DNA from 2 places in the Heyndrickxia sp. NPDC080065 genome. Region 2 is predicted to be linked to the other one. Evidence: riboswitches for the same ligand, from Rfam matches in the RefSeq annotation. Region 2 holds a riboswitch; the other holds the start of a gene.

Region 1 (15,299 bases), on a different contig from region 2:
AAACATTTTTAGGAAATCGAAACACTCTTTGTGAAAACAGCTTTCTAAAAGCAATACTCCCATGGGTAGTAGCTTTACTTTAATAATATCAATGCGAGTTTTTCATCCTGGATATCTCCAATACCTCGAATTAAAATTTTTAGATAAAATGTTTTCGGTTTATGCTTAGACAGCAGGTGTGAAATCGCCTCCTTAGGATCCACAAGTGTAACAATCCGATGCTGCAAAACCCTTTTCAGGATACGTATGAATTGAGAGATGGATTTCAGATAACAAAACGAGCACGGTTCGAACTGCTTAATCGGAGCAGATAATACAGTTGCTCAACATCGTTCTGCGGCTTCAATCACATGATTTGGTAAGTTATTTTAGCTGTATCGTAAAAATATTTAAAACCCAAAAGGTTTTGTTTCTGGGCATCTTTTCTTATCAATGTAACGTTTCCTAAGCATGAACTTGTTAAGTACAATTATTCATTTCAAAACCTACAAAGTTATAGAAAAGAGTCTTTGTAAAAAAACGGCATTATTGATCCATTCAAATTTGATTCCTCAAAGATCAGCCGTTACAAGTATGTCATTTTCGGTGTCCTCCATTTTTAGGAAAGGCCAACCGGTAGCTGCTACTTTTATATATTCATGTTAAAGATAAAGGAGAATATGGATACAGCCACATCAATGACCTTCTTCTCCACTTTTTTTCGAACAAGTTTTTTTAAATTCCGTCGACTGTAACAACAACAACTGTCAATGGTGCATATCCCCACTTTATCAATTTATTATGTTAAATGCTGAACACGAAATCGTACGTTTCGCGTATGTATTTGTTAATCTTCTTTTTGACAATTAAGAAATAATAAAATTTTGCCCTTTAGCTAACTTTTTTAATGGAGCAATTGAAGCCTAGCACCATAAGGTTTTTGACATAATTAAATATTAAATACTTTTGGAAAAAATCAAAATTTATGGTTGACAAATAAAAAAACCGGGATTACGATAGCATGGAATTGAATAATTCCTCGTTAGGTGAGGCTCCTATACAAACATAGGCCACTGCCCAGAAATATCGAAAGATGCCCATGGGTAGAACAGGAACTGCCGGATTAAGGCTTTTCTTAAGGTGGCTAAGAGATGAAGCAATCTCTTTACGTTGTATAGTGCCAAAACTCGACTAGGGGGAAGTTGAAATGCTTTTTTTCGTGCGTTCATTCAACCCTCTAGGACTCCTGGAGGGTTTTTTCATTTCTAAAAATAGCAATACAGAAGGAGAAAAATCCATTTGGATTTGCAGGGAATTATCCATTCGAATTTGTTTTTTAATGGTCTGGAACAATGCGATTTAAATCCTTCAAGCAACCAATTGCGAATTTATTTTACAAGAGAAAGGAGGGGGTCAGGATAGAAAGTCCAAGTATGGCCGATGGAGATAGTAGTAGTGAAGAACTTAAATCTGTTTTCATCCAACAGATAAGGAGGACGTTTCGATGCTTAACATCTATAAAAGCGACGAAAAAGGGCTGCTTCAAGAACAGTCCGAAAGCGTTCTGGGCAGTTGGGGACATCCTATTGAACCAGCGGAAGAGGAGTTGCATTACGTTGCAAGTCGCCTTGGAGTACCTGTCGACTTCATCCGCGATCCCCTCGATGCCAATGAACGCCCCCGGATTGAAAAAAACGAAAACAATTTGCTGCTTATCATCAATGTGCCGTTAAAAATGGCCGATGGTGAAGCAGTACCATACCGGACAGTTCCGATTGGTATCATTCAAACGAGCGATTTGATTGTTACCATTTGTCGAGTCAATCATCCGATTTTACAAGAAGTTAGCAAAGAACTTGTAAAACAATTTTATACGAATATGAAAACACATGCTTTTTTACAGTTATTACTTGTATCTGCGCGTTATTATTTACATTCCCTTGATGATATTAATCAAAAAATCATTGCAGCGGAAAAAGAGATACAAAAATCGATTAAGAACAGTGAAGTGTACACTTTACTTAATATAAATAAGAGTCTCGGTTTTTTCACAAAGGCGCTTAAGATCAATCTTGTGATGATGCAGAAATTAGTGAGGGTGCCAACCTTCTACATGAACAAGGAAGATGAAAAATGGATGCAAGCTGCCCTGATTGAGATGCAGCAAGCATTTGATACATCTGAAATTTTTAACACGAATTTAGGTAATTTAATGGATGCATATTCTGCTGCGATTGAAAATAACCTAAGCGCAGTTGTCAAAGTATTAACAGCGTTTACGGTCATCGGGAACTTTCCATTGGTGATCGCAGCTATGTATGGGATGAATTTCCCGCTGCCATTTCAAGATGGAGAGTACGCTCTTGCAGTTCTTATGTCACTCTCTCTAGTCATGAGCTTGGTGACTGGCTGGATATTTTATAAAATACGGCTATTTTAGAATAGAAAGTGAGGAATGGAGATGCTTAAGATTTATAAAAGCGAATTATCAGGTCAAGTGCGGACGGTTTCCGATATGGAGTATAATACATTGCTTTATCTTGTTGCTCCTTCAGATGACGAAATTTCCCAAGTTTCAAAAAAACTTAGTATTCCCAAAGATTTCATTCGTGATTCATTAGACGCTAATGAGCGGCCACGAATTGAAAGAGATGATTCATCATTACTTATCATTCTCAATGCACCAATTGCTCTAGATGAGGAACGGTTGTATGAAGAGGTCCCTTATCGAACAATACCAATTGGAATCATACATGCGAAAGGTCATTTGGTGATGGTTACAAAAGAGGACATTCCGTTAGTAGGAGAATTAATTTCAGGAAAGTACGGCTTTTTTCAAACACATATGAAGACACGGATCACTTTATTATTATTTGAGGCGATTGCACAATCTTATCTTGATTATATCAAACGTATTACCGGGCAAGTTGGTCGCCTGCAGCAAGAATTGAAAAAATCACATAATAATCGCGAGCTATTTGGTTTGATTCACATTAATAAAAGTCTCGTATATTTCTCAACGTCTTTGCGTGCGATGAAAAATGTTTTTCAGCATCTTTCCAAAGGGCAAGATATAAAGCTTTATGAAGAGGATGAGCAAATGCTTCATAATGCACTAGTAGATCTTGAACAAGCGGCTGAAGTGATAGAGATGCGCAGTCTTAGTTTGAGTGGGCTGATGGATGCCTATGCATCTATCATTCATAATAACTTAAATAGTGTTTTGAAAATACTCACTACGCTTACACTCGTGCTAGTAATCCCAACTATTATTGCAAGTATCTTTTCGATGAACGTTCCACTTCCTTATGAAGAAGAACCATTCATGTTTATAGTAGCTATGGGGCTTATGGCAGCACTTAGTGGAGGTCTTGTATACGTATTCTATAAAACAAAATTTTTACGATTTTAATATAATTGCTACCGTGCATAAGAAAGGATGTGTGACAAATGCTCTTTATATACAAAAGTACATCTGAAGGTAAGATTGAAAGGGCGTCAAACATTACTCATAACAGTTGGATTCATTTAGCCCAGCCAACTTCTAAAGAAATAAACAAAGTGGCTAGAACACTTAACGTCCCAAAAGATTTTTTCATTGATTCTCTTGATATGGACGAAAGACCGCGAATTGAGAAGCGAGATGGGGCAGTTTTGATCGTTATTCACGTACCTTATGATCGATTAGATGTCGATAGTTCAAATACAGATGTAAAATATCGGACGATTCCTATGGGGATCATTCACACTCAAGATCACCTGATTACTATTTGCAATGAAGATATTCCTTTTATGCAGGACTTTTTTAACGGAAAGGTGACTCATTCTGCGACACATATGAAAACGCGTAATACATTAAATATATTAAGCGTGACTGCGCGGGAATATATTCGCTTTTTGGCAACGATTGAAAAGGAAATCGCAGTGGCAGAAGAGGAACTTGCTAAGTCATATCGTAATCGTGAGATGTATACGCTGCTTAATTTGAACGAGAGTCTGATATATATGGTAACATCTTTAAAACAAATGAAATTCACGATGCAGAAAATATTACACGGGAACTACATCAAACTGTATGAAGACGATGCAGATATTTTAGACGACGTGTTAATCGAGTTGGTGCAGGCGTACGAAGTGACGGAAATTAATCAAGCTAATTTAAATAATGTTATGGATGCATATGGGAATGTCATCCAAAATAACGTAAACCGAGTTCTCAAGCTGCTTGCGGCACTTACGATTATTTTGTCAGTGCCAATGCTAATTGCCAGTATTTACGGAATGAACGTACCGATACCTTATCAAGATAATCCGAATGCGTTTTGGTATGTGATTAGCGGTACAGTCTTGTTGACTGGTCTATCTACTTTTGTATTTTACAAAAAGAAATATTTTTCCCGTTAATAAGAATGATTGTAGTCGTTTTTTGTAAATGGCTAGGATTATGCAATAAGTAACCAAATTTGGAAACACTTGTAATGAGGTGTTTTCTTATGAAAAAAATACTTATTTTAATAATAGCTGTTTCATTTTGTGCTGCTTCTATCAATGCCGAAGCAAGGATAGATGGGTATGATACGGTGGCAAAGTCGGATAATGGAGATATTATCCTCTATGCTAAAAAGAGGGATGGGGTATATTCAGATTTTAAAATTGATTTTAAAGGTGCTATTTTTTCTAGACCTTTCTGGATAAACACAACAAGTTGTGCATGGTCTCCACAAATATTTTTGGAAGATATTAATGGTGATGAACAAAAAGAGCTTATCATCATTTTAACCAAAGGGTATGGAACAGGTGTGTTAGAACAAGAAGCTCATGTTTTTCACATACAAAAAAAACAGAGGCAAGAAGTTCCGGTGGAGGTTCTTGTTGATAACCCAATAGCAATCGTATTAAAAAATGTAAAAACGAAGTTATCAGCAGATAAAGCTGAAATACAAATCAATGATAAAAAATATTTAATTGATGTAAAATCATTAGGAATTCAACCTGAGCATTTATTTAAAGATATATTCTTTGGTAATATCATTGATTTTGAAACAAAAGACAATCACCTAATTGCTAAAATGGGGGGACAAATTTCTCCAGCAAGTTTTATTGGTGAAGTTATTATTGTGTATGAGTATCGTAATAAAATGTATCGAGAAAAATCAATTGAGTTTCATCCATTTGAATAACATTTAGAAAAATCATGGCGTTTCTTCAATCGAAAGGAACGCCTGATGATTTATGCGTTCTGTAATGACATATTTTGCACTTGTACGAGGTTTTGAAATTGTTTCAATACAATATAATTACGATTGACGATTCTGAAGAGTTTACCCTCATCGCTTTTTATCGTAGAATTCTCTTAGTTACTATTTCTTGGGATAATCTCATCCAATTAGTTTTCCAGCTTTCTCCTCTGCCCATTGAACGGATCGGCTTTTAAATATGGATGTTATGATGTTTGTTAAATCCATCTAAAGGAGATAATAGAAAATGACTATTTCTCACAAAAAAATAGAAAAGATAATAAATCTATATAAAGAGAATAGTATTGTAGAAATAAATAATATAAAAAAAGCAAACTATTCAACTATTCAAAAGGATTTGATATTAAATCATTTTACTAAATCCTTTTTAGAATATAAAATTATAGATTGGACAAATGAAGAGAATATCGATTGTATTGATTTTAAAATATTAATGCATAATAACCAGGACATCTTAGACGATGATATTATTTTAATAAAAAGATTAGGGGGAACAAGAAAAGACTTACGCGTATTTGTTAGTTTGTTAGATAAATTCTATACCCTTTTTTATGATTACTCTTTTATTAATGAGATAAATAATAATTGGACTTTTAAAAGAGAATATATTGAATCATCTATTGTACAATCGTTTGAATTTTACAAAGAAATGGAAATGTTAGGATATACATTTATAGAAGATCAAATTTTAAATAAAAAAATAGTTGATGTTGAAACAGAAGTGATAGAGAAGGGTGAAGTAAAACTGTTTAATCTCTTGTTTACCGACATGGTTAAATATTAAGGAATTGGACCATTTTAAATTTTGTGAATTTTATATTGATCGGCTAGGAAGTAAAATAGATAATGCGCTTAGAAAAGCTAGGGATTATCTACTAAATCGGATATAAAATAGGTGAAAAGTCATGATTTTTATGTATGTATTAAGTATATCTTAGTTCATGTTTTTAATATATAAAATGTATTTTTCAACAGTTAAAACATATGGTAATGTGGTTTCAAGGGGATACTTCTTACACATTATAGGATTAAAGAGGAAAGAAATTAATCTTTATTTAAGTTCATTGGAAAAATTACAACTTTTACCTACTGAAAAAAGAGATTTAATGTTTATAATTGGATTGTGGTATACAAAAAATAATAGATTTTCCGAAGCTTTATATTATTTTGAACATGCATTCCAAAACTTTCATGAAACTTTTCCTTATAAAAAAGAATTTGAAAGTGTAGTAGCTGCTTATATAGAATGTAATCAAATAGAAAAGGCTAGAGAGGTATTGAAATATTTTCTAAAAAGGAAGACTTTTGATAAAAGATTTATAAGGCTGGAAAAGAAATATTGTAACTTACTATAGGATTACTAATACATTATTGAAACTTAGTCGAGTAATCGGCAAAAAATCGCGAACTTTTATCGATATTCACTCGTTAAAAGTTCGCTTCTTTTTTATCTTATTTGAAGAAATTCCACTAATGGGCTTACCATGACCTCGTAAGTCTACCGCGAATAAATGCTAATTTTCCTCAAGCTCAGGAATTATGGATTGAAATGATTGCCACCTTGAAGTAGCTGCATGAAGCAACAGTAGAGATAGGTTAGATGGATTACTACCTTCTGCATAATTTAAATTAACAAATCCTGTATTAAAAATTTTTTCAATCATTAGAACCCTCCATTTTTATTTTATAAAATTGTACAATTAACCATCGTTTTTGATAAGGAGGGTTCCCGTTTATAAAATCAAGAACCCTTATCATGAAAACGTCGCAACTTTATTTCAAATCAAGATTTTAATATTTAAGTAAGGAAATCAAAATTCAACACATAAAATTCCTTATAATATTCATATTTTATTTTACTTTCAGTAAATTTGGGGTGATATTATTAATATATGTAAAAATTTATCAAGAATTGGAGTGCTGGGATAAAAAGTAAAAGTATTTCTTCTTGGTTTTGTTACAACAAATGTTGTTCCTTATAGCACGTGATTAGCAAGTTATACTACATATAGAAATCGCTTCACAGGTATTTTTATCAATAAAATTGAAACAAAGTCTTCTTTTTAGAGGAAAGAGAAAGGATGAGTGAATGAGCTGGAAGAATCCGATTCTATTATTATCAGGGATTGGTGTATCCTATTTAGGCAATTGGATTTACTTAATTGCACTTAATATATCAATCTTAAATTTAACTGGCTCGGCAGCAGCAGTTGCAGGTCTTTACATGATTAGACCTATTGCAATTTTAATTACGAATACTTGGTCTGGGAGTATCATTGATCGTGTAAATAAAAGAAAGTTAATGATTGTTATTGACATCATTAGGGGAGTTCTTGTATTCTGCATTCCTTTTATTGGATCTTTATGGGCGATATATGCACTACTCTTAATGATTAATATTGCAGGTGCATTTTTCGGACCGAGTTCAACTGTATACATAACCAAATTAGTTCCACAGGAAAATCGAAAAAGATTTAATTCATTTATGAGTATGACTAATTCAGGAGCATTTTTATTAGGTCCAGCGATTGCAGGAGTACTAATCCTGTACGTTGGTACAGAGCTTTGTATTATGATCAATGCGATTTCTTTTATCGTTTGTGCATTTTTTATCTATCTTCTTCCTAATGTAGATGAGGATTTAAAGAATGTGAGAGAACCGATACATTGGAGAACGATTGTAAACGATTGGAAAGCAGTTAAAGAATTTGCGAAAGCAGCAAAATATTTTATATCTGTTTACATATTGTTTCAGGTTGCTATGTTAATTGGCTTTGCTGTCGATTCTCAAGAGGTGACTTTTATAAAGCAGCATTTGAAATTGTCTGATCGAGATTATGGCTTAATTGTCAGTATAACGGGGATTGGTTCATTAACAGGAGCTGCCGTTGCAGCCATTGCAGCAAAAAAGGTGCAACTAAAACTATTTATAGGTGCTGGAATGTTTTTAACATCAATCGGATATATTTTGTTCTATGCCTCTTTTAACTTTATAACAGCAACATTAGCATTTATATTTTTAGGCTTCTTTATGGCATTTGCGAATTCAGGATATGCAACCTTTTTTCAAAGTAATGTTCCAGTTGAAGTAATGGGAAGGTTCGGAAGTATCACAGATATGATTCAAGGTCTTATTCAAATTGGGTTAACTTTGCTACTTGGATTAGCGGCTGAATGGTTTTCTCTCCAAGCGGTATGTCTTATTTTCTCTGGTGTCGGAGTATTATTTGCAGCCGTACTCTTAGTTACAGTGTTTATTCCTTCAAAATCTGGATATTTTGAAGAAAAACAAAATGCAATTTTAGGATAAAAGGTGGTTCTGAGAGATGTCCTATGAACTTAATAGAATAAAAGAAAAGCGTCTGCAAAATTATGTTGATTCTCCAGATATGCAGAAACGCCTATATAAACGAACGTTACTTATCGTAGTTTTATCACAAATTTTTAGTGGTGCAGGACTTGCGGCAGGAGTCACTGTCGGAGCGCTTCTTGCTCAGGATATGCTAGGCAATGAAAGTTTTGCAGGCGTACCTACAGCGTTGTTCACGCTGGGTTCAGCTTTGGCTGCATGGCTTATTGGGGGACTTACTCAGCGTTACGGGCGTCGTTTAGGGTTGGCAACAGGATTTATTACAGGTGGTATTGGTGCAATAGGGGTTATATTTGCGGCAATTAGTCATAGTATTATACTTTTGCTCGTTTCACTATTTATCTATGGTGCAGGCTCAGCAACAAATTTACAAGCACGTTATGCAGGTACAGATCTAGCAAGGTCAACACAACGGGCAACAGCCGTCAGTATTGCATTGGTTTCTACTACACTTGGTGCCGTCGCAGGTCCAAACTTAGTTGATGTAATGGGCAGATTTGCTTTATCACTTGGTGTCCCTGCACTAGCTGGCCCTTTTATGCTAGCTGCGGCTGCCTACATCTTTGCGGGGCTGGTTTTTTGGAGTCTCCTTCGTCCGGACCCATTTATTGTAGCGAAGGCAATTGTTAATACTCAGAAAGATGAGAGCAACTTATCAGACGTGAAAACAACTAATAATCGGGGAATTATTGTTGGGGCTATTGTAATGATCTTAACCCAAATCGTAATGGTCGCTATTATGACAATGACTCCATTACATATGAAGCATCACGGTCATGGTTTAGGAGATGTTGGATTAGTAATAGGTTTTCATATTGGCTCGATGTACCTTCCATCTCTTGTGACAGGTATTCTTGTTGACAAGATAGGCCGCACTACAATGTCGTTTGCTTCAGGTGGTACTTTACTTGCTGCAGGAATTATCGCAGCAGTTGCACCGGCTGATTCCATGTGGGGACTTATCTCCGCTCTTGCTTTGCTGGGGCTTGGATGGAACTTCGGCTTAATTAGCGGGACAGCTCTCATTGTGGATTCGACTGCTGTATCGTCACGCGCAAAAACTCAAGGGACAATTGATGTATTAATTGCTTTAGCTGGCGCTTCCGGTGGAGCACTTTCAGGAATGGTTGTAGCTCATTCCAGTTATGCCACACTCTCCCTCGCAGGAGGTTTCCTTTCATTGCTACTGATCCCAGTCGGCATATGGTACCATAGCAAGCGTAAAATCAATAAATCAGAAAACATAGCTTTATAAAATAGATTTTTGTCTAACAGAATCATTTGGAAGTGTCTTTATTATATACGCCGGTTATACCCTTAGAGTGGTGAAAATCGGCTTTTTTCTGTCTAAAACTTCTTAATGTTGTATATCCGTGTTTTGCAGATGGTACCCCAAAAAGAAAGGTACAGAAGGATGCTTGTTCTGACCTTGCGATTTGGTTCCGAGATGAATTTGCTAAAAGAGATGTAAAAACATATTAATACAATTTTACAAATAGAATTAAACTAAAAAATGAATGGGAAGGTGTGGGATGGTAGAACGAATAGTTATTATCACAGGAGCAAATTCTGGAATAGGGAAAGCTGCGACATTAAAGTTTGCTACAGAAGGTTACACCGTTATCATGGCTTGCCGCAATATCGAGATTAGTAAAATTGTTCAAAAGGAAATTATCGAAGCTTCAAAAAATGAGAAGGTTGAGCTGATGGAACTTGATGTTTCTTCATTTAACTCTATTCGTAAGTTTTGTTCAGAATATAAAAATAGATATCCAAAATTGGACATATTAATTCATAATGCTGCATATATGAATCATGGCGAAAAAATATATCAACTTAGTCCTGAAAATATTGAATTGACATTCGCCACAAATACATTTGGCCCTTTCTTGATGACCAATCTATTATTAGACTACCTTGCTAAATCGGAAGATCCGAGAATCCTCAACGCTTGCACGACAAACATCAAACATTTTTTTGATCCCAAGAGAAAAATAGATTTTGATAATCTACACGGTGAATTTAAAGAGAGTCGACCTTATAGTGTGTATAAAATGTACGGTGACTCGAAAATGGCATTATTAATGCTGACTTTTAAAATGGCAAATGAGTTTAAAAATAGCGGGATAAAAGTAAATGCTTTACAAATAAACGGTGTAAGGATGTCAAAAGAAACAATTAAAAAATTAAGATCCTTTTGGAAGGTTATTGCTACTATCCAGAATGTATATTTTCCTCCACCAGCCGAAATGGCTAATAACTATTTCCATATTTGCACATCAGATGAATTTAAGAATGCCACAGGTCAATTAATCAATCATAAAAGGGAAATGATCCAACCGCCTAAAGGTGATAAAGATAATTTAGTAGAGAGAGTAAAACAAATATTCGGATCTAGCTGTTATCCAAGATACGCCACTGAAACAGATAACATTGAAAAAATATGGGAGATAAGCACCCAGCTAACTAAAAATTAAGATTTGATCCATAGTACTTCGCTGCCTGTATCATCATCCAGCCTTTTCATCAATCATCAGAGCAAAAAAAAGTCCGGCTATTCGCCGGATATATTCAGGGTATAAAAGGGGGTAACTAATCAAACGGTCATTTGCGTTGATTAATAGGAATGAATCATCGAATCCTTGTTACAATACCCACTATACTGCTGAAAAATTAAAATTCTATTAAAAAGAGATTATTTTTCTATAAATGTTGTTCAGTGAAAACAACGTTTTTTAAATTCGAAAATATAATAATTAAATTATAATTAAGTTTTCAATACATTTTATACTATTAAACTCGATTATATTGCAGGATTTCCCACTTTTTGCGAGAATGGATAAAAGATATATTTCATGAAAGAGTGGTAGATTTGGAACAGTTAATCGAAGACTACTTACGATATTTAAAAATAGATATAGAATCTCCTTCACTGAATTATTTACAGCGATTAATTCAGCAGCACCTATCCCGTATTCCTTACGAAACATTTAGCAAATTTCATTATTATAAAGAGAAAACAAACTTTGTTCCAGCTTTAGATGTATTTGTTAAAAATTTAATTGAAAGAGGCTGGGGCGGCACTTGTTATACATTGAACATTAACTTTTCCCGGCTTTTATCTCATTTAGGTTTTCCTGTCTCGTTAGTTCGGGTGACTCCTGGACACTTAGCGATCATGGTAACTTTGGAGAAGCGTCAATTTTATGTCGATGTCGGCTATGGCTCTCCTATTATGAAGCCAGTTGAGTTGGAGGCGAAGAGGAGACATGTCTTGCATGGCTTTGGTGAGGAAATTATTTTTATTCAAAAATCAACGGATCGATTCGAAATCGACCGTCGTTCAAATGGCAAGTCCTTTGTTAAGAAGGAGATAGAATGGTGTCCATTAACAGAAGAAGATATTCAGTCAGATATTATGAAATCATACATTGATGATGATCAAAATACAACGATGAGAAGGATTACAGCTGTTAGATTTAATGGACATGAGTGTTATTTTTTAAGAGATCGATCAATCAAGGTAATGACATACCGTAATATTCGAGAAATTCAAATGCGCGATATCGATAAATGGAAAACGACCATACAGGAAGTCTATCAAATAGATGAAAATTCGCTGGATGAATCGATTCAATTTCTTAGTGAACGTGGTGTCGCGTTGTTTGGAAAATGAATAATATAAGCTAAAAAGGAAAAATTTATGAAACCATTTAATTTTCAAAATGGCTTTGTTAAAATAATTTTGTTGATCCTAATAAAATTCTGTGGTGCATTGCGATTAGGTATGCACCACAGAAAGGTTTATCAAAAACTATAGAAAGCAGGAATTTATTTGCACATTTTTCCGCAATATTTATATTCTTTTTTAGTCGTTGGATTAATTTTATATCGAAGGATAAAGCGTTCGATAGGATTTCAGCCGTTAAAAAAGAGAAGGCTTGTTGTACGCATTACAATTTTTTCTATAGTAGTGATTTTGTTGCTTTTAACTAGTGCCTTACATCCGATCTCATTTTTATATGATTTCGTTGGTGTGGTTTTAGGTCTGGTTTTATTATTTTACGCTATGAAACATAGCACGTTTGAGCAGAAGAATGAGATCATCTATTATCGAACACATATATGGATTGAATCCATTGTTTTACTTCTATTTTTAAGTAGATTTTTATATCGGATTTTTGAAGTGTATACCTTATCGAAAACACAGCCTCAAATGACTCCGCAAATGTATGGAAGAGATCCGTTAACTCTAGGTGTATTTTTCATATTAGCAGTATATTATATTGGGTATTATTCCTTTGTATTGGTAAAAAGCAAATCGATGGATCATACAGTTAAACAATAACCCTATCAACAGTTGACTAAATTTTTGAAAACCCCATTTTAAGGGGAGGAGGGTATTGATGAAAAATACAGTAGTAGGAATGATGGCTGTACTATTGGCCGTTTCCATGCTGGTTGGTTGTAATGATGAAAAAGAGTTGAAATTAGAGGGGAACTGGAAGCTTATGGACGGTTCCCAATCTCCAGCTTGCTTTTCAGAGATGAAATTTTTGAACGATCCTACTTCCAAAAAGAGCCCTTTATCTGTTCATGAAACAACTCATAAAACAACTCATAAAACAACGTATGACTATACTCAAATATGGTTCGGGGAGTATGAGGAAGAAGGAAACGAGATTCGGGTTATATTGCATGAGCCAAAAGCGGATCCTTTCGTTATGACTGCCGACCGCAGCGGAAACGAATTAAAGCTTCAGTACGAATGGAAATCAGAAGATTTAGTCTGCTCGTATCAGCTTGATAAATAGTTGCTGATATGACAAGTGGATATTGAAACCAAAAATGTATCCCTTAGTAGGGATACTGCAGAAACTATTCTAAAGGAGATTCAACAGTTATTAATAAACCCTCCTCGAAATACGAACACTTGTTCCTTCATTATATACAGACGTTTGTTCTCTATTCGATATGATTTTTATGAAAATCCTGAGTTGATATGTAGGATTTTTTTTGTTCCACAAACGGGCCATTTGATTGAATAAGACTACATAAAAAGTCGCTTTCCTTTACGTAGTAGCTTCTATAAAGCTTATCGAAAGTATTCAATGTTAAAAAAAAAATAATGTGAGGATTATAGATTTGGTGTTGGGTATTTTTGTAAGTGTTAAAAGACTAAAAAAACCAGAACATAAAGCATTGATCGGAGATTTTTAAACAGAAAAATAAACGTTTTTGAAATCTTCCACAATCGGGCTCTATTATGGTAAAACTTAATAATTGAGTTTAAAAAGCATCTAAAGGGAGGGAGCCTAAATGAACTGTTTAGGTTGTAAATTAGCAAATAAAAAAGTGACCGTTAATGTAGTATTTGAAGACGAATATGTTTGTTGCATCTTAGACCACAATCCATATAACGAAGGACATGTTCTGATATTGCCTAAAAAACATATTCGATACTTTGATGAACTTGACGAAACTACCGCAAATTCGTTAATTAAGGCATCAAAGGTTATATCAAAAGCTATAAAAAGATTGTTTAATCCTGATGGAATTACTATATGTCAAAACGGAGGAGTTTTTGATGAATTAACACATTTTCATATGCACGTTGTTCCGAGATATGAAGGACAAAACTTTGCAGACTTCTATACAGAAGACGGAGAAACCCACTATGAAGTAGGGACTAAATTAGATGAGACAAAAAGAAACATCATAGAAGCCATAAAGGTATTGGATTAAAATCCAATACCTTTATGATTGCTAATTGTATTGCTATTTTCTCTTCAAAAACATATCAAAAACCTTTAATATTTTGACTGTTTTTCTGTATTTTCTACTTCAAAACTAATTACTTACGTCATTAAGACAATTCCTTTTTTATTTGGCGATATTTAATTGAAAAAATTTTTCTTGTTATTTTTGACGTAGTTAACGACAATTCCAAAGTAAATAATACCTATGAGATTAATTATGCTTAATGTTAGACCCGATAGATTGTACCAGGGAAGTATAAAAAGCCAAGCTACTACTAAAATTGAACTCACTACATATAACCATTTGAATTGATCTGTCATTTTTAGTTCCCCCAATTTTCCTTCTTTGATAATTTTCTCTTTCAAAAAACTGTCTCCTTTAATTAATTCGTCAATGCTTATGTTGAATAAGTCACTCAAAATAATGAGTGTTTCAATATTCGGATAACCCTTTTCAAGTTCCCATTTGGAGATAGATTGCCTACTTATGTTTAATTCACGGGCTAAATCCTCTTGAGATAAATTATGTTTTAAACGTTCTTCTTTTAGCTTTTTTGCAAACTCCATGATTTCAACTCCTTTGTATTTTTTTTACTATAGTTTTAAAAATAATGTAAGAATCGCAAGGTGGAACGATGTAACCTAATAGTAGCAAATGTTTGATACTAGATGGTTGCGAAGTTTTGATCTTGTCCGGAGGCTTTAATTGAAAAACATCTACCTATATAAATGGTGTGTTTTGTTTTATTGAATGTATGAATTAACAACATACATTCATTTTATTTGTTTTGTTGGATTTTTAGAATTTTAGTGATTATTGATTTCGTGCTCTTTTCTTATACCTTGTTTCAAATAGCAAAAAAGTATAAGAAAAGAGCCTTCTAAAAAATTTTTTTATTTAGTGTAGGGGTTTGGATCGTATCTGTCGTTTAT
Region 2 (15,299 bases):
AAGCAGCTCTGCCCCGTGATTGAGGTTGAACAAGTTGAAAAGCGATTGCCATGGAAGTTCCAATACTTGCAGAGGAAGCAATGCCCGTAATGATACGTGCTACCATCATCACCTCATAGTTAGGAGCAATGGCACCAATCATTTGTCCGATAAGAAACACAATCGTTAAGGCCAGCAGCGCTTTTTTTAGCGAGACTTTCAGTAAACCAATTGTCAGGATTGGTCCGCCTATCACCATCCCCACCGCATAAGCTGAAATAAGGTAGCCAACCGCCGCAATGGATACCCCAAATTCTTCTGAAAGAGAGGGCATGATTCCAGCTACCATAAACTCTGATGTCGTTTGAGAAAAAATTAGAAAACCTAGTATGAAAACTGCAAAAGGCATTAAATCAACTCCAAATTTATTTATTTACCAAACAGTACAAAAATAAGCATAATTTTGATTTCTGGAAATTTTTTATTATTGTTTAAGCTCTCTTCCGTTAACAAAAGGTAGTTAGTAATTAAAACAAACAGACCAATTTCCATTCTGCTTCATTTTCTTGCATATGGATTTTCATTACTTTTGTGGAAAACCGTGTCTCTTTGCACTCCACGCAATTATCAAAGCAACAAGCAGCAACATCAACAGCACTCCTGGAAACGACTGTACACCAACAATCTCTAGCAAAGCACCACCGGCTATGCCTCCACCAGCAATTGCTAAATTCCATACAGTGACATTAATAGGCATTACGACATCAACACCTTCTTCACCGCTTGCATCAGCAAGCGCAGTTTGCAACAGGGTGGCTGCACCTCCGAAAGTAAGTCCCCATAAAGCCACTGCCAAATAAACGATGGATTCCAATGCTGCTCCTACCCATAGTACTGTGGCTACTAGCGCAAAGACGATTAGACTGATCAGTACAAGCTGTCGTAACATGCGGTCTACCAACAGACCAACAATCCAGATGGAGACAAGCGCAGCTAATCCAAAAACCAGCAAGACTAGGTCGACATTTCCTGCGAGTCCGGAAAGCTCAAGAAATGGCGAAATATACGTATATAAAATATTGTGTGCCACCATCCAAGTAAGCACTACCATGAGAATCGGACGTATGCCGGGCAAAACAAACACCTGACCAACTGTCATTCTTTGCTCTACAGTTTGCCCAGGAAAATCCGGAATCTTCCAGAGCACCCATACAATTAAAACAAGAGTCAGAATAGACATGAGTCCGAATACGGCACGCCAACCGATTAAGCCACCGAGCAAGGTACCGAATGGCACTCCGAATGTAAGAGCAATCGGCGTTCCTACCATCGCGACAGCTAAGGCACGCCCTCTTAAGGGATCCGGTACCATACGCCGTGCGTAACCGGCGATCATTCCCCAAGCAGCGCCAGCAGCAACACCGGCAAAAAATCGCGCGATAAGTGTCAGAGCATAGCTGGTCGACAAGGCTGTAATTGTGTTGAATACTAAGAATCCCATAATACTGGTGATAAGTAGCGGACGACGTCTATACCCGCTAGTAAACATTGCGAATGGAATTGCTGCTACAAGTGAGCCAATAGCATAAAGTGTAACTAGTTGCCCAGCCATCGCTTTTGTAACATGCAGCCCTTCTCCGATTAACGGTAGTAACCCAGCTGGGATCGTTTCTGTAAGAATACAGATAAATCCTGTCATTGCAAGCGCTAGAAGTGCAAGCCAGGGAAGTCGTGCAGGAGTATTAGCAGATTGAACCATACCCCTAGATGATGAAAAATTAGACAAATTAGTTTCCTCCTTAAGATGAGTTGATTTATGGAACGTTCATTCCATATATTAAATTCAACCACATCCACTTGTCAAGGACTTCTGGAACGACTATTATATAATTAATAAAGGAGGTCATCTTATGCCACGAACTGGACGCCCCCGCGAATTCAATCGTGACGAGGCTGTTGTTGCCGCAATGCTTCTATTCTGGGAACACGGCTTTGAATCCACTTCACTTGCTCAGTTGCGGGCTGCGATGGGAGGTATATCTCCCGCAAGTTTTTACGCTGCGTTCGAGTCCAAGGAAGCACTGTTTCGTGAAGCGATACGACAGTATATCTCTACTTATGGAAAGGTTTCGGAAAGTTTCTGCGATACGAAGATGACATCGAAAGCAGCCATCGAACAGGGATTACGGCGATCGGCACGGATGCAGACAGAGAGGTCACACCCTCAAGGCTGTCTATTGGTTTTGTCCGCTGTAAACTGTTCGCCTGAGCAAAAACATATTCGAGATATGCTCTACAAGGAACGAGAAAAAGTTCGCGATTGGATTAAGGATTGTATAGAACGGGCCGTAGCGAATGGAGAGTTGCCTGATTCTACGGATATACACATGCTGGTAATCTTATTTGAAACATTTCTTCGAGGAATTTCGACACAAGCTCAGGACGGTGTTCCATACGAGAAAATTGATGCTGCCATAACTCAATTGATGAGCATATGGGATGCATTGTCTGCTAGCTAAGTAAAACCTCGCTACACATAAAAAACACTATCCTTTCTTGATATTACAGAAAGAATAGCGTTTTTTTCGTTTTTAGGATAACAATTTGCTTAAGCTTGATGGGCATGTGCCAGGGCCCTTATAAATAAAAGATATACTGTTCCTAAGATTGTTACTCATTTTTTAAGAGTATTTTTTTACCGGTCTTTGCAGATTTCCGAACTGCATCTAACAACCGGTGCAGTTTGACAGCGTCATTAAAGTTCGGAATTTGACTTTTATGTTCAAATATATCTTCCGCCAAAATAGTATAAGCATTTTCAACATAGCCTCTTGCACCATTATCTTTTACTGAGGATATTTTTACTTCTTCAGAATAAACATCTTCAGTATTTAACAAACAATTAGGTTGTGTAATCTTTTCGACTTTGAGATTGCCAAACTGTACATGACCTGAGGAATTATTCTGTGTTAAACGAAAAACACCTTTCTCCCCTCTAATCTCTAATTGAAAAGCTGGATAAACTCCACCCTGAATATGTACAGAGGCCGAAGCACCATCAATAAGTGTCCCCTGTATTAAAATTTGATCAGCTGTGTTTTTTGGTGTCTTTATACCTGTTTCTTGTATGACGGCTTCTGTATAATGGATGTTCATTGCAGCTGATAATTCTTTAAAATCACCCAAGATATAACAAAGCACATCAAGCGAGTGACCACCGTTGATTGTAAGAAGGTTCGCCCCATTTTCTCTTTTTAAAAGGTAACTGCTACTTTCATCAGTTATTCCTCCTTTTCCTTGTGTTGCTACTTGCATAGTGCAAGAGATGACCCTGCCGATTTCCCCGTGTTTGATTGCCTGCTTTAAATAATTAATTTCTGGAGATTGCCTTCCCTGTAATCCAATCGCATGATGAATGTTCGCGTCATCTGCCAATTTTGCCAGTTTTTCAGCCTGCATAGTATCTATACCTAAAGGCCATTCACAATAAATATGTTTATTTTCTTCTATGGCTGCAATTGAAGCTTCATAATGGAAAGGAACCTTTATACTAACTACTACCAAATCAACATCTTTTGATTGTGCTAATTCCTTATAATCTGTAAAAGCATGGGAAGCATTAAGCATCATAGCACTTTCTTTTGCGGTTTCCATTTTTGATGTTCCAACCGCCGTTATTTGATAAAAAGGGTGTTCCTTTAGTACCGGAATATGTGTTTTACTAGCCCATTGATTATTCAAAGATCCACCTATAATCCCTACTTTTATCACTTTGTTCTTCATTAGTTATCCCTCCAAACCTTTATAGAAACGATTATCTTTACCAAGTATAATTAAAATTAGACATCATTTTAAATGTTAAGTTATGATGGTTATATCACTTTTTTTGATGGGTGGGAAATATTAATGGATATTGAAAACATGAAAGCTTTTGTTTCAGTTGCGGAATTAAAAAGTATATCTGCTGCTGCAATTAAATTGAATCACCTTCAATCCAATATGACTGCAAAAATAAAAAAAATCGAAACTCATTATAATCAAGAACTGTTTATCAGAAATTCAAAAGGAGTAAAACTAACGAAAGAGGGAGAAAAATTATATCATCAATTTAAGAAATTATTGTTCGTTTGGGAAGAAACTGAAAATATCATGAAAAAACATGATGAAAAACTCAGTATTGGTACTATGATATCAGTCGGAGGAACTCAATTTTCAAGTGCTTTAAATAAACTTAATAAAACATACCCCGATTTATCGGTAACATTAAAAACAGGTTCAACAGAATATATTGAAAATCAAGTTCTTCTTGGAAAAATCGATGTTGCTTATACGATTGGATCGCTAAACAATAAAAAAATAAGTTATAAAAAAGTGGGATATGAAGAATTGGTTATAATAGGCCAAGGTATAGATCAATATACGATATTTGATGATTATATAAACGGAAAAAACTTACTTGTATTATCAGATAAGTGTTTGTATCTCGCATTATTACGTAATATTTTTATAGATTCGAAAATTCAACAGGGTGAAATCATTGAAGTGGGCGATCCAGAAACTTTAGTACAATTTGCATTGATGGGTATGGGAATTTCCTTAGTATCTAAGCGCATAGCAAGTCGCTACAACATCAATAATTATTTAGACGTTCCATCATCTTATAGATACGTCGATTTGTATTTAATTACTCGTCTAAATCATGAATTTACACCTATAGAAAAACAGTTTATTGAGTTAAATAACTCACTTAGAAACACCAATACTTTTAAGGTCAATGAATCGGCTGTTGAATAATAGATAAATCTTCCGGATTGAATTATAGGAAGTGATTGTTTGAAAATTGACAAATATTTACCCCGTCAACGAATATAATAAAGTAAAGGGGGGACTAATTAGAACATGATCAGTGGAATTAAAAGGGATTCTAGGTTTGCATTAAAAAATCGATGGGGTTTTGCAATTTTAATTAGTATTATAAGCGGTGTGATATATGCTGGTGTTCCATGGTTGATTGAAATTGTATTTAGTGGCAGCTATGATAATTGGGTAAACAATGAACCAGGGTGGGTTACTACTTTAGGCTGGATTATTACTTTACTTCTAATACCAATTACTATCGGCAGTGACTGGGTTTTTCTGCATATTGCGCGAAAGGAAAATGCGAAAATAAGGGATCTTTTTATACCCTTTTCAAATGGAAAGTTGTTTGTTAGGTCTATCGGATTGCCTGTCCTAATGTGGATTTATACTTTTTTATGGACTCTATTATTAATCATTCCAGGAATTATTAAAACTTTAGCTTATTCTCAATCTTATTATATTTATAAAGATCATCCAGAATATTCGTTGAATGAAATTATCACCGAAAGTCGGAGAATAATGGATGGTCATAAATGGGACTTATTCCTTCTTCAATTAAGTTTTATCGGATGGGCGATACTGAGTATAATTAGTTTGGGAATTGGATTTATCTGGCTCGTTCCTTATTTTAATGCTTCAATGGCCACATTCTATGATCAACTTTCAAAATAATAGACTTTGTTGAACATTATTGTAGTTAGGTTTTTTCGTTCATCTAGTTTACTTCGTAAAGAAATCACTTCATGCATATTCTACAGCCATTTTATCAACAAAACATAAGGCTCTTTTCTAATAATTTGTTGCTATTTGTAACAAGAAAAAAAGGCAGAGATTTTACATAGTAAATATCTAGTTGGATTTTTACGGTTGTTTTAGCACTTATACAAAAAGTATGGAATGAAGAAAAGAGCACGAAACAAAATTAATTAAGTATTTGGAGCTGTTTACGAAAAGCAACAATCTTTACGAAAACAGCCAAACACAAAGTGTGGGGGAATGCATCCCCACACTTCGCTATTTTTCAATGGTATTGTCTGATTTTCTTTTCATTCTCCTTATAACAATCGCGATAATTACCCCAATTAATCCTAAAAGGATAATCACAGGAAAATATCCAATGATAAAGATGAATAGACCAGAAAAGAAGGAGATTATGAAATTAATGCTTTTCATAAACTGTTTTTTCGTTTTTTCCCAGGTGTTTTGCTGATCATTTTCTAACCCTGGAATAACTACTTTATTTTCCAAAAGGGTAATATTTACTGTAGATAAATTAGTTTGGTTTTCTAAATATTTTATTTTACCTTCAATCGTTTCAATTTCTTCTTGAACTTTTGCTAATTCATTGGAAATTTCCAATAATGTTTTTGTATCCTTTGCCTCATTCATAAATTGGGTGAGTCTTTTTTCCGCTAGTTGCTTTGATTTTATTCGGGATTTTAAGTCTACGTACTCCTCAGTCACATCTTGACCAGAAATTTGTTGATTTTTCGTTTTCATTCCTAACTGTTTTACCTTATCTAAAAAGGATTGAAATTCATTCTGTGGAACTCTGACCATCAGATAACTCTCATGACGATCCTCACTATCTTGATTCAAATTTTGCTGAACGATGTAGCCTCCCATTTGGTTCACTATTTTACTAATTTGATCCTGAACTTGTGTTAATTTTTTTACTTCCATTTCTATACTTGCATTATAGATTACCATTCGAGATTGAACTTTTGCCTCAGAATTCCCTGTCTTCTGCGACTCCGCTTTAGTTTCGTCAGGAGCATTGTCAGAACTTATTGTGTTTTCCATGGAAGAATCATAAGCTTTTGTTTTTTTACCGCTATCAGATTTACTATTACTACTACAAGCTGCCAAGACAGCCATGGTTATAATGAGTATGGCAACTCCTTTCCAAAAACGTCTCAATTTTATTCACGTCCTCTTTTAGAAATTATCTTAGTTTCAATATACGACGAAAAAATAACAAAATAGTTACAAAATTACGTGAAATAGAAGTTAGCTATATATGCTAAATTTGTACATATATATACAAACAATATACATATAACCAAAATATTTTCTAAAAGTAGTGAAAATCAAATTTCAAATTTATCCTTTACTTTGGTATTCTGTATTTAAAATTAGCTGTTTTCCGAAAGGGTACTATTCCTTAAGTGATTAATATCTTTTTAGCAATAAGGTTTTAAGAAAAGAACCTAAAATAATTATGGGAAGGAATGGTTAAATGAAAAAACATTTGATTACGATGATCTCATTCGTTTCTATTGTTTCTGCTCTGTTTTGTCTTTTAGGTTTAGGCTTGGTAATGAAGAATCAATGGATCGAGGCAAAAAGTACGAATGTTCCGAATCAGATACAAAAGAAGATCACTCCAGAATCTAAAAATAATAAACAATTTCACATTGCTGCATTAGGTGATTCGTTAACTCGGGGAACCGGGGATCCTGAAGGGAAGGGATATATTGGTTATTTGATGGATGATCTCAAGAAAAAGTCCAGCAAGAAATTGATGTTAACGAACAGTGCGATTAAAGGACAAACCTCAAAACAGCTTCTCTCTCAATTGAAACATGGAGAAATTCAACGTCAAATAGAGAATGCGGATCTTATTCTGTTAACGATAGGTGGGAATGATCTTTTTCAAGGAGGACAAGCACTATTCAATTTAAATCTGAACTTTGGGAAGAAACTAGAGAAGCCTTATCTTGAAAATCTTAAACAGATATATGCCACCATTCGTTCATTTAATAATAAAGCAACCATTTTCCATATTGGATTATACAACCCCTTTATTGATATGGAAGAATCAAAGCTCACTTCTGAGGTAGTGAGACAATGGAATTTTGATTCTGCAAATCTTGCTTCAAACTATAAAAAAATCGTTTACGTACCAACATTTGATATGTTTGAACTGAATGTAAATGATTATTTATTTAATGATAAATTCCACCCGAATGCTGCGGGATATAAGTTAATTGGTGAGAGGGTTGCTTCCCTTATTACATTTAGCGAGGAGAAGTCAAAATGAAAGTAGTGCCTGCACTTCAAGTAAAGGATTTAAGAAAGACGATCGGGAAGAAAGAAATCATTAAAGGATTAAATTTTGAAGTATTACCTGGTGAAGTATTTGGATTCTTGGGGCCAAATGGAGCAGGAAAAACGACTACGATTCGGATGCTGGTTGGGTTAATTAAGCCAACTTCTGGAGCCATCTATATTTCTGGGAAAAATGTTGAAACAGAATTTAAAGATGCCATGAAAAATCTTGGGTGTATCGTTGAGAATCCAGAAATGTATCCCTATCTATCCGGCTGGGAAAATCTTGAATACTTTGCAAGGATGGATCCTTCTATATCGAGAGAACGTCTACATAAAGTTACGGAATTAGTGGGATTAACAAATCGTATTCATGATCGTGTAAAAACCTATTCTCTTGGCATGCGTCAGCGACTAGGGATTGCTCAGGCATTATTAGGAAATCCTCATCTCCTTATCTTAGATGAACCGACAAACGGTCTTGATCCAGCTGGTATAAGAGAAATGCGAGAGTTTATTCGCTTTTTAGCAAAAGAAGAAGGATTGAGTGTTCTTGTTTCTTCACATTTACTTAGTGAAATCCAATTATTATGTGACCGGGTGGCAATCATTACTAAGGGAGAAATTATTCGAACAGATTTCGTTGAATCCCTGCTTGCTGAACAAGAACAAGTAATTTGGAAGGTAGATCCATTAGAAAAAGCAAGAAAGTTATTAGAAGAGGAGACGATTGTGAAAGATGGGAAAGACAATACTTTAATCACTCCGAATGTTGCAGAGAATATACCTGATTGGAATAAAAAGTTGGTTGATGCAAATATAAAAGTGAATGAAATTAAAACTAAGCTCCCCGCTTTAGAAGATTTATTCTTAGAAATGACGGGAGGAAATAATATTGAATAATTTAATTTATAATGAACAATTAAAGCTTTTTCGAAAGAAGCGGCTGTTCGTTATCATATTAATCGTTGCTTTCCTAGTCCCAATATTCACTTACGCTCAATATAAGCAGGTAAAGACAACACAAGAAAAGATGGGGACGACTGATTGGCGAGTTCAGCTTCAGCAAGAGATTGTTGATATACAAAACAGACTTGCTTCCAGCAGGATTCCAAATGATTTTGAGAAATATTTAAGAATCAGGTTGGGGCAGCAACAATACTATCTTGATCATAACATCAATCCTAATACTCCCGGAGCTCCTACTTTTATGAGAGTTTTCGCTGAAAATTCGATCGGTTTGTTATTGCCTTTATTAGTCATGGTCGTGGCAGCTGATCTCGTTTCATCTGAAGCAAGCGGAGGTACCATTAAACTTCTCTTAACCCGGCCCGTTAAAAGGTGGAAAATATTACTGAGTAAATATATTGCCATGTTGTATTCGATTTCTTTTATCGTACTGTGTGTGGCGATTCTCGCTTTTCTTATTTCAGGCATAGTATTTGGCTATGGTGGGTGGAGTATGCCAATGCTGACGGGCTTTTCTACTCGTGGTGATGAATTAATTACTTCCAATGTCCACCTTATTCCACAATGGAAATATATATTAATGGAATTTGGCCTTGTTTGGTTTGTTTGTGTCGTCGTTGGAAGTTTAACGTTTATGTTGTCGGTACTTTTACGTAGTACGGCAGCGGTAATGGGGATTATGCTGTCCTCGTTAATTGCAGGTGCTATACTAATAAATATGGTTTCTTCTTGGGAAAGTGCGAAATATTTATTTATGGTCAATTTACAGCTGACTAATTATGTGAATGGTTCAAGTCCTCCAATTGAAGGGATGACTTTAGGTTTCTCTATGCTAGTTCTTTTGATCTGGCTTCTTCTTTCATTAGTTGTTTCGTTTGTTGTTTTTACAAAAAGAGATGTATATTAGAGTTTAGATTCCGCATCTGATTCGAAAATTTTTATATAAAGAAAAAAGGATGAAAAAATGAAAAAAGAAATTGCTTTAAAAGTGAAGTCGAAATTTGTTAATAAATACAGAAATGGTTATCCACTTATTATGAAGGAGGCCATTCTTAATTTAAATGATCTGAATGAAGAAGGTGCCATTGTTCGCCTTGTTGATGAACAAAACAGATTTATTGCTAAAGGATATTATGGCAAACAAAACAAGGGTTATGGATGGATCCTTAGTCAAAAAGAAAATGATCAGTTCAACCAGCATTTTTTTGACAGGAAAATACAGCAGGCATTTAAACAGAGGGAGCATTATTATAACGATCCGGACACAAATGCCTTTCGTGTTTTTAATGGTGAAGGTGATGGAATAGGCGGATTAACGATAGAATACTTTAATGGTTACTATTTAATCCAATGGTATAGTAAAGGAATTTACCAATTCCGGGATTTAATTATTAATACGTTGAAAAATATTGCTGAATACAAGGCCATTTATCAGAAGAAAAGATTTGATACTAAAGGAAAATACATAGAAGATGACGACTTTGTTACCGGTGAAAGAGGGCAATTTCCTATCATTGTTAAGGAAAATGGTGTAAATTTTGCTGTATATTTAGACGAAAGTGCCATGGTTGGGGTATTTTTAGATCAAAGAGATGTAAGAAGAACCATTCGAGATAAATATGCGAAAGGAAAAACGGTATTAAATACATTTTCCTATACGGGCGCATTTTCGGTGTTCGCCGCTCTAGGCGGTGCTGAAAAAACTACGAGCGTGGACTTAGCTAATCGAAGCTTAAGTAAGACAATCGAACAGTTTAGTATTAACCAAGTCGATTATGAAGCACAGGATATCATAGTTGAAGATGTTTTCAATTATTTCAAATATGCTGTGAGAAAACAACTATCTTTTGATATGGTGATCCTTGATCCGCCAAGTTTTGCAAGGTCCAAGAAGTATGTGTTTAGTGCAGAAAAGGATTATAAAAACCTTCTAAAAGAAGCGATAGCAATAACGAAAAAGAATGGCGTTATTGTAGCCTCAACAAATAGCAGCTCTTTTGGAATGGGCAAGTTTAAAGGATTTATTGATACAGCATTCAAAGAAATGGGCAAAAAATACAAGCTTTTAGAGGAATTTTCATTACCAGATGATTTCCGAACAATTAAGGAGTTTCCGGAAGGTAATTATTTAAAAGTGGTTTTTATTAAGGCTCTTCTTTAAAAGATTGTTGTTTTTGAAAACGCAAACTGTTGATATACGGGTTGATTGGAATGGAAGGTGCGAGACTCCTGCGGGATCAGCGGGACAGGTGATACCCCGCAGGAGGCGTGCACCGAGGAGGCTCACCGCCAGCCCCGCGGAAAGCGAGCATCCTGGAGTGGAAATCAACCACTCCTTGTTCAAGAGCAACAAAGTTTACAAAAACAGCCTTTATTAAAAATATGGGATAAGAGAACCAGTTTCAATTCACTAAAAGAATATAAATCAATAAAAAATCGAAGGATACTTTTGTATCCTTCGATTCTTCTTTTTTATACTTGTATTTCACTCATCAATGCATGAGTATTTTTTTCTGAATCATGAAAGAATGCCATCCAGGTTTCTGTTTGTCCCATTTTTGCAACTAAATGGGGCTCATCAATAAATGTGACGCCTTTACTTACTAGATCTTCATATGATTTCTTTATATCCTCTACTTGAAAGTAGATAACTGAACTAGAATAAGCGAACTCCTCCTTTTCAGGAAGACTAAGTAGAAGGCGAAGACCATTACAATCAAAGAATGCCATATTATCCGTATTAAATAGTAGAGTCAGTCCTAATTTATCTTTATAAAAGGAAATAGCATGGTCTAAATTTTTCACAGGAACACCTATTTGTCCTACTTTTTGTATTGTGTTTGTTTCCAATTTCATCTCTCCTCTAAAATTCTTCTTCTCTTTTTATGATAAAACAGAGATACCATTAATTCTTATCCATAATCACTTTTTTTCGATATTGCATTGGAGACATACCTTCATGCTTTTTAAACATTTTACTAAAAGAAACAGGGTTGTTAAGTCCTATTTCAAAGGTAATATCAGTGATGCTGTATTCTAAATTTCTCAGCAGTTTCTTTGCTTTTAAAAGTCTTAATTCCGTTATGTGTTGATGAGGTGAGCTCCCGAAAACTTCGGAATAGTTTCTTAAAAGATGGTTCGGTGATAAACAAGCAATTTTTGAAATATCTTGAAGAGTGATCGGTCGATGATAAAATGCTCGAATATAATCGTGTGCAATATTTATCCTTCGATAGATCTCTTCACGGGTAGAGGCTCTTAGTGCACTTAAAGAACATATTTCTTTCAATGTATTTTGATGTACACCGATAACGGTTTGCATCAATTTGTAAAACTGTTCCTCTTTCCATAACAAATCATTTTGAAACATTGACAGATTGTTTTTAAATAGTTGAATTTGATTCGATAGGAGAGTACTTTGATATGTTTTTTCAAAAAAACCAATTGGAGTGTTATCTTTATAAGGATCGGTAAGCAGTTTTTCGGTAGAATCATATATAGTTCTTAAAACTTCCTCTGCAAATTGATCTTTGAAAAAAATACAAAATGACTCAACTTCCTTATCTTCTTCAATAGAAATCGTGTATGGTCCTTCATTTAGCAGGAGGTATCTATCCTCCTCAACTGCAAAGAAGCCTTTATTCGTTTTGTAATGTGCTTTTCCATTGGTAAACGTTTTAATGGAAAGCTGTCCATTACCTTCCCAATAAAATTCATTGCTTTTTTCATGTAAATAAAAGTTCGATGAATCTTTCCTCATGCTACCCACTCCAAGATATGGTCTTTGATTATAGTATACAAAATTATGTAAATTTAAAATACAATCTTAATTATTCTACTAAAACATGAAAAATGTAAATTTTTCTTTAAAAATAGGAATATAGGACAAATGCTGTTGACGTTTTAAAAAATGAAGCATATAGTGTAAATAGCTTAATAGTTAATCTAAGTTCTGTTAGGTGAGGCTCCTGTATAGAGAAACGCTGCTGCCCAAAAATGTCGAGAGACGCCAATGGGTCAACAGGAAAGGTCGAGATAAGGTCTTTCTTAACGTAGCTGGTTATTAAACCTATGCTATACAGTGCTAAAGCTCAACGAGGGAAACTGGTGATAACCATAAAAGCTTTGTTTATTTATGAAACATTGTAGCTTTTACGGTTCTTTGATGATCACAAAACGCCTTTATTTCTTCTTGTTGAGAAATAAAGGCTATTTTTGTTTTTCCTTAATCTTGGAGGTGATGTTGATGGACGAGGGGCCCAGTATGTTACATGTAAATATAGTAAATCGTGCAGATTGTGAAGTGGCTTTTCAGTCTTCGTCTTTCATATCACTGAGAACTCTTTTCACTGCATCGAAGTAAGTAAGATGAATGGAGGAAAGATGATGGAAAACAAAATCCATGAACTCAAATTAATTTTACAAGAAAAAAATTTAGAAAATATTAATGAGTTTGTATCTCATTTACAACCATATGATATTGCATCAATATTAGTAGAATTAGAACAAGATGAACAATTAGTGTTTATTTCGATTGTTCCAATTCAATTAGGGGCAGAGATTCTTGAATATTTAGAGCCAGAGCTACAGTATAAAGTTTTGCATCGTATAAAGGATAAATTTACTTCATCACTTTTAAATGAGATGTCTAGTGACACGATTGTAAATTTGCTTTTATCGATACACCCGCATCAGGCAAAAAAATTAATGGAATTCTTGCCTGATGATTATCGAAAAAAAATTAATACACTTATGAATTACGAACCAAATACGGCAGGAAGGTTGGCGACAGTTGATTATATTGCAGCAAGAATTAATTGGACGGTTGATCAAGCATTGCAGCACGTTAGAAAAGTTGGTCATGAGGCGGAGATTGTCTCATACATTTACGTGTTAGGAAGCCGTGGAGAGCTTGTTGGTGTTGTTTCGTTGAAAGAAATTATTTTAGCAAAGTCAGGAACAAAGTTAGGAGAAATTATACAAGAAGACCCTATTTCGGTAACAGTTGATATACATCAAGAAGAAGCTGCAGATATTTTATCAAATTATGACCTTGTCGCTATACCGGTAGTAGCCCATGATCAGCGAATGATTGGAATTCTTACCGTTGATGATTTGATTGATGTTATTCATGAAGAAGCAACAGAAGACTTTCAAAAGCTAGGTGGAAGCCAGCCATTAGCTGAGCCGTATTTTAAAAACTCTATTTGGGGTCTGTTTAGAAAAAGAATTGGCTGGTTATTAATTTTATTTATTGCAGAAGCTTATACAGGTACAGTACTAAGACATTATGAAGACACATTATCTGAGCAAATTGCTCTAGCCTTTTTTGTTCCCTTGTTAATAGGAACAGGCGGTAATACTGGATCACAAACCGTAACGACATTAGTTCGTGCCTTGGCAGTCGGAGAAGTACAATTTAATGATATGTTTAAAGTTTTTAGAAAAGAAGTAGCAACTGGTTTTTTTCTTGGTATTACAATGGGGGTTGTTGCACTAATAAGAGCATTTTTTCTAGGAGTAGACATTAACATCGGTGCTGTTGTAGCCATATCCGCTCTATTTATTGTCATTTGGGCATCAACAGTAGCTGCCATTTTACCTATGATTCTGCATAAATTGAAAATTGACCCTGCTGTTGTTTCTGGTCCGTTTATTACGACTTTAGTCGATGGAACAGGTTTGATTATTTATTTTACATTAGCAAAAATATTGCTTCATATTTAGTAACGTCATTATTCTCCTTGAAGGTCAAGGAAGAACTATTTCCTTGACCCATATTATTTCTTATAATAAACTTGCTTTACGTTATAGAATATGATCATAAAAGAGGAGAAAACAATGATTTCATCAGAAGTTAAACATCTTCTTATAGATAAAATGAACATTATTTCACAGCCAGATAAGAAGGATATTTGTTTAGTTGGACCGATCAATTTGCCCGTTCAATTAGATGAGCAGGTTGTCCATTTTCATTGGTATACATGGCTAGTTTTAGAAAATACGGTTACTAAAGAGGAAATTCTCGATTCATTAGCAACCTATGATTTAGCTTCCTTACAGCAATCTTCTATTCTTGTTTATGGAAACTTTAAAGAATCAGAGGATGCATTAATTAGATTTCATAGTATTTGCCATACGGGGGATATATTTGGAAGCAAGCGCTGTGATTGTGGTTACCAATTGAGGCAATCAATGAAAATGATTGTCGATAATAAAAGCGGAGCTATTTTTTATCTTGCTAACCATGAAGGCAGGGGAATTGGGCTATTTTCAAAATCATTAGCCTACCTTTTGCAACAAGAGGGTTTCGATACGGTCGAGGCGAATACAGCATTAGGATTTAAAGATGATAGCCGTTCATATGATGAGGCCATTCGAGTGCTTCAAGCACTTCGTTCAAAACAGGTTACATTGATTACGAATAATCCAAAGAAGCT

The links. Region 2 has a riboswitch for magnesium ahead of mgtE (magnesium transporter). Riboswitches for the same ligand answer to the same signal wherever they lie in the genome.
Region 1: another riboswitch for magnesium. It lies ahead of ACQKP0_RS12090 (magnesium transporter CorA family protein); the one in region 2 lies ahead of mgtE (magnesium transporter).

What each region holds. Positions count from the first base shown of each region.
Region 1 is NZ_JBNNWS010000009.1:13,002-28,300, forward strand. Features, by position in the region: partial or broken gene ACQKP0_RS12085 (S-adenosylmethionine decarboxylase family protein) at 75-362, opposite strand; M-box (ykoK) riboswitch at 1,011-1,184, shown strand; gene ACQKP0_RS12090 (magnesium transporter CorA family protein) at 1,484-2,419, shown strand; gene ACQKP0_RS12095 (magnesium transporter CorA family protein) at 2,441-3,391, shown strand; gene ACQKP0_RS12100 (magnesium transporter CorA family protein) at 3,430-4,383, shown strand; gene ACQKP0_RS12105 (hypothetical protein) at 4,473-5,159, shown strand; gene ACQKP0_RS12110 (hypothetical protein) at 5,258-5,413, shown strand; gene ACQKP0_RS12115 (hypothetical protein) at 5,464-6,021, shown strand; gene ACQKP0_RS12120 (hypothetical protein) at 6,197-6,592, shown strand; gene ACQKP0_RS12125 (hypothetical protein) at 6,752-6,901, opposite strand; gene ACQKP0_RS12130 (MFS transporter) at 7,327-8,547, shown strand; gene ACQKP0_RS12135 (MFS transporter) at 8,564-9,862, shown strand; gene ACQKP0_RS12140 (SDR family NAD(P)-dependent oxidoreductase) at 10,140-11,084, shown strand; gene ACQKP0_RS12145 (arylamine N-acetyltransferase) at 11,471-12,283, shown strand; gene ACQKP0_RS12150 (sporulation protein) at 12,443-12,955, shown strand; gene ACQKP0_RS12155 (hypothetical protein) at 13,014-13,421, shown strand; gene ACQKP0_RS12160 (HIT family protein) at 13,927-14,352, shown strand; gene ACQKP0_RS12165 (helix-turn-helix domain-containing protein) at 14,505-14,933, opposite strand.
Region 2 is NZ_JBNNWS010000012.1:3,067-18,365, reverse strand. Features, by position in the region: gene ACQKP0_RS15280 (MFS transporter) at 1-388, opposite strand, end outside; gene ACQKP0_RS15275 (MFS transporter) at 563-1,765, opposite strand; gene ACQKP0_RS15270 (TetR/AcrR family transcriptional regulator) at 1,890-2,498, shown strand; gene ACQKP0_RS15265 (Gfo/Idh/MocA family protein) at 2,650-3,762, opposite strand; gene ACQKP0_RS15260 (LysR family transcriptional regulator) at 3,886-4,773, shown strand; gene ACQKP0_RS15255 (DUF975 family protein) at 4,879-5,511, shown strand; gene ACQKP0_RS15250 (DUF4349 domain-containing protein) at 5,854-6,759, opposite strand; gene ACQKP0_RS15245 (GDSL-type esterase/lipase family protein) at 7,079-7,882, shown strand; gene ACQKP0_RS15240 (ABC transporter ATP-binding protein) at 7,879-8,793, shown strand; gene ACQKP0_RS15235 (ABC transporter permease subunit) at 8,786-9,766, shown strand; gene ACQKP0_RS15230 (class I SAM-dependent rRNA methyltransferase) at 9,824-11,020, shown strand; gene ACQKP0_RS15225 (VOC family protein) at 11,332-11,709, opposite strand; gene ACQKP0_RS15220 (helix-turn-helix domain-containing protein) at 11,765-12,619, opposite strand; M-box (ykoK) riboswitch at 12,804-12,969, shown strand; gene mgtE (magnesium transporter) at 13,246-14,586, shown strand; gene ACQKP0_RS15210 (GTP cyclohydrolase II) at 14,701-15,299, shown strand, end outside.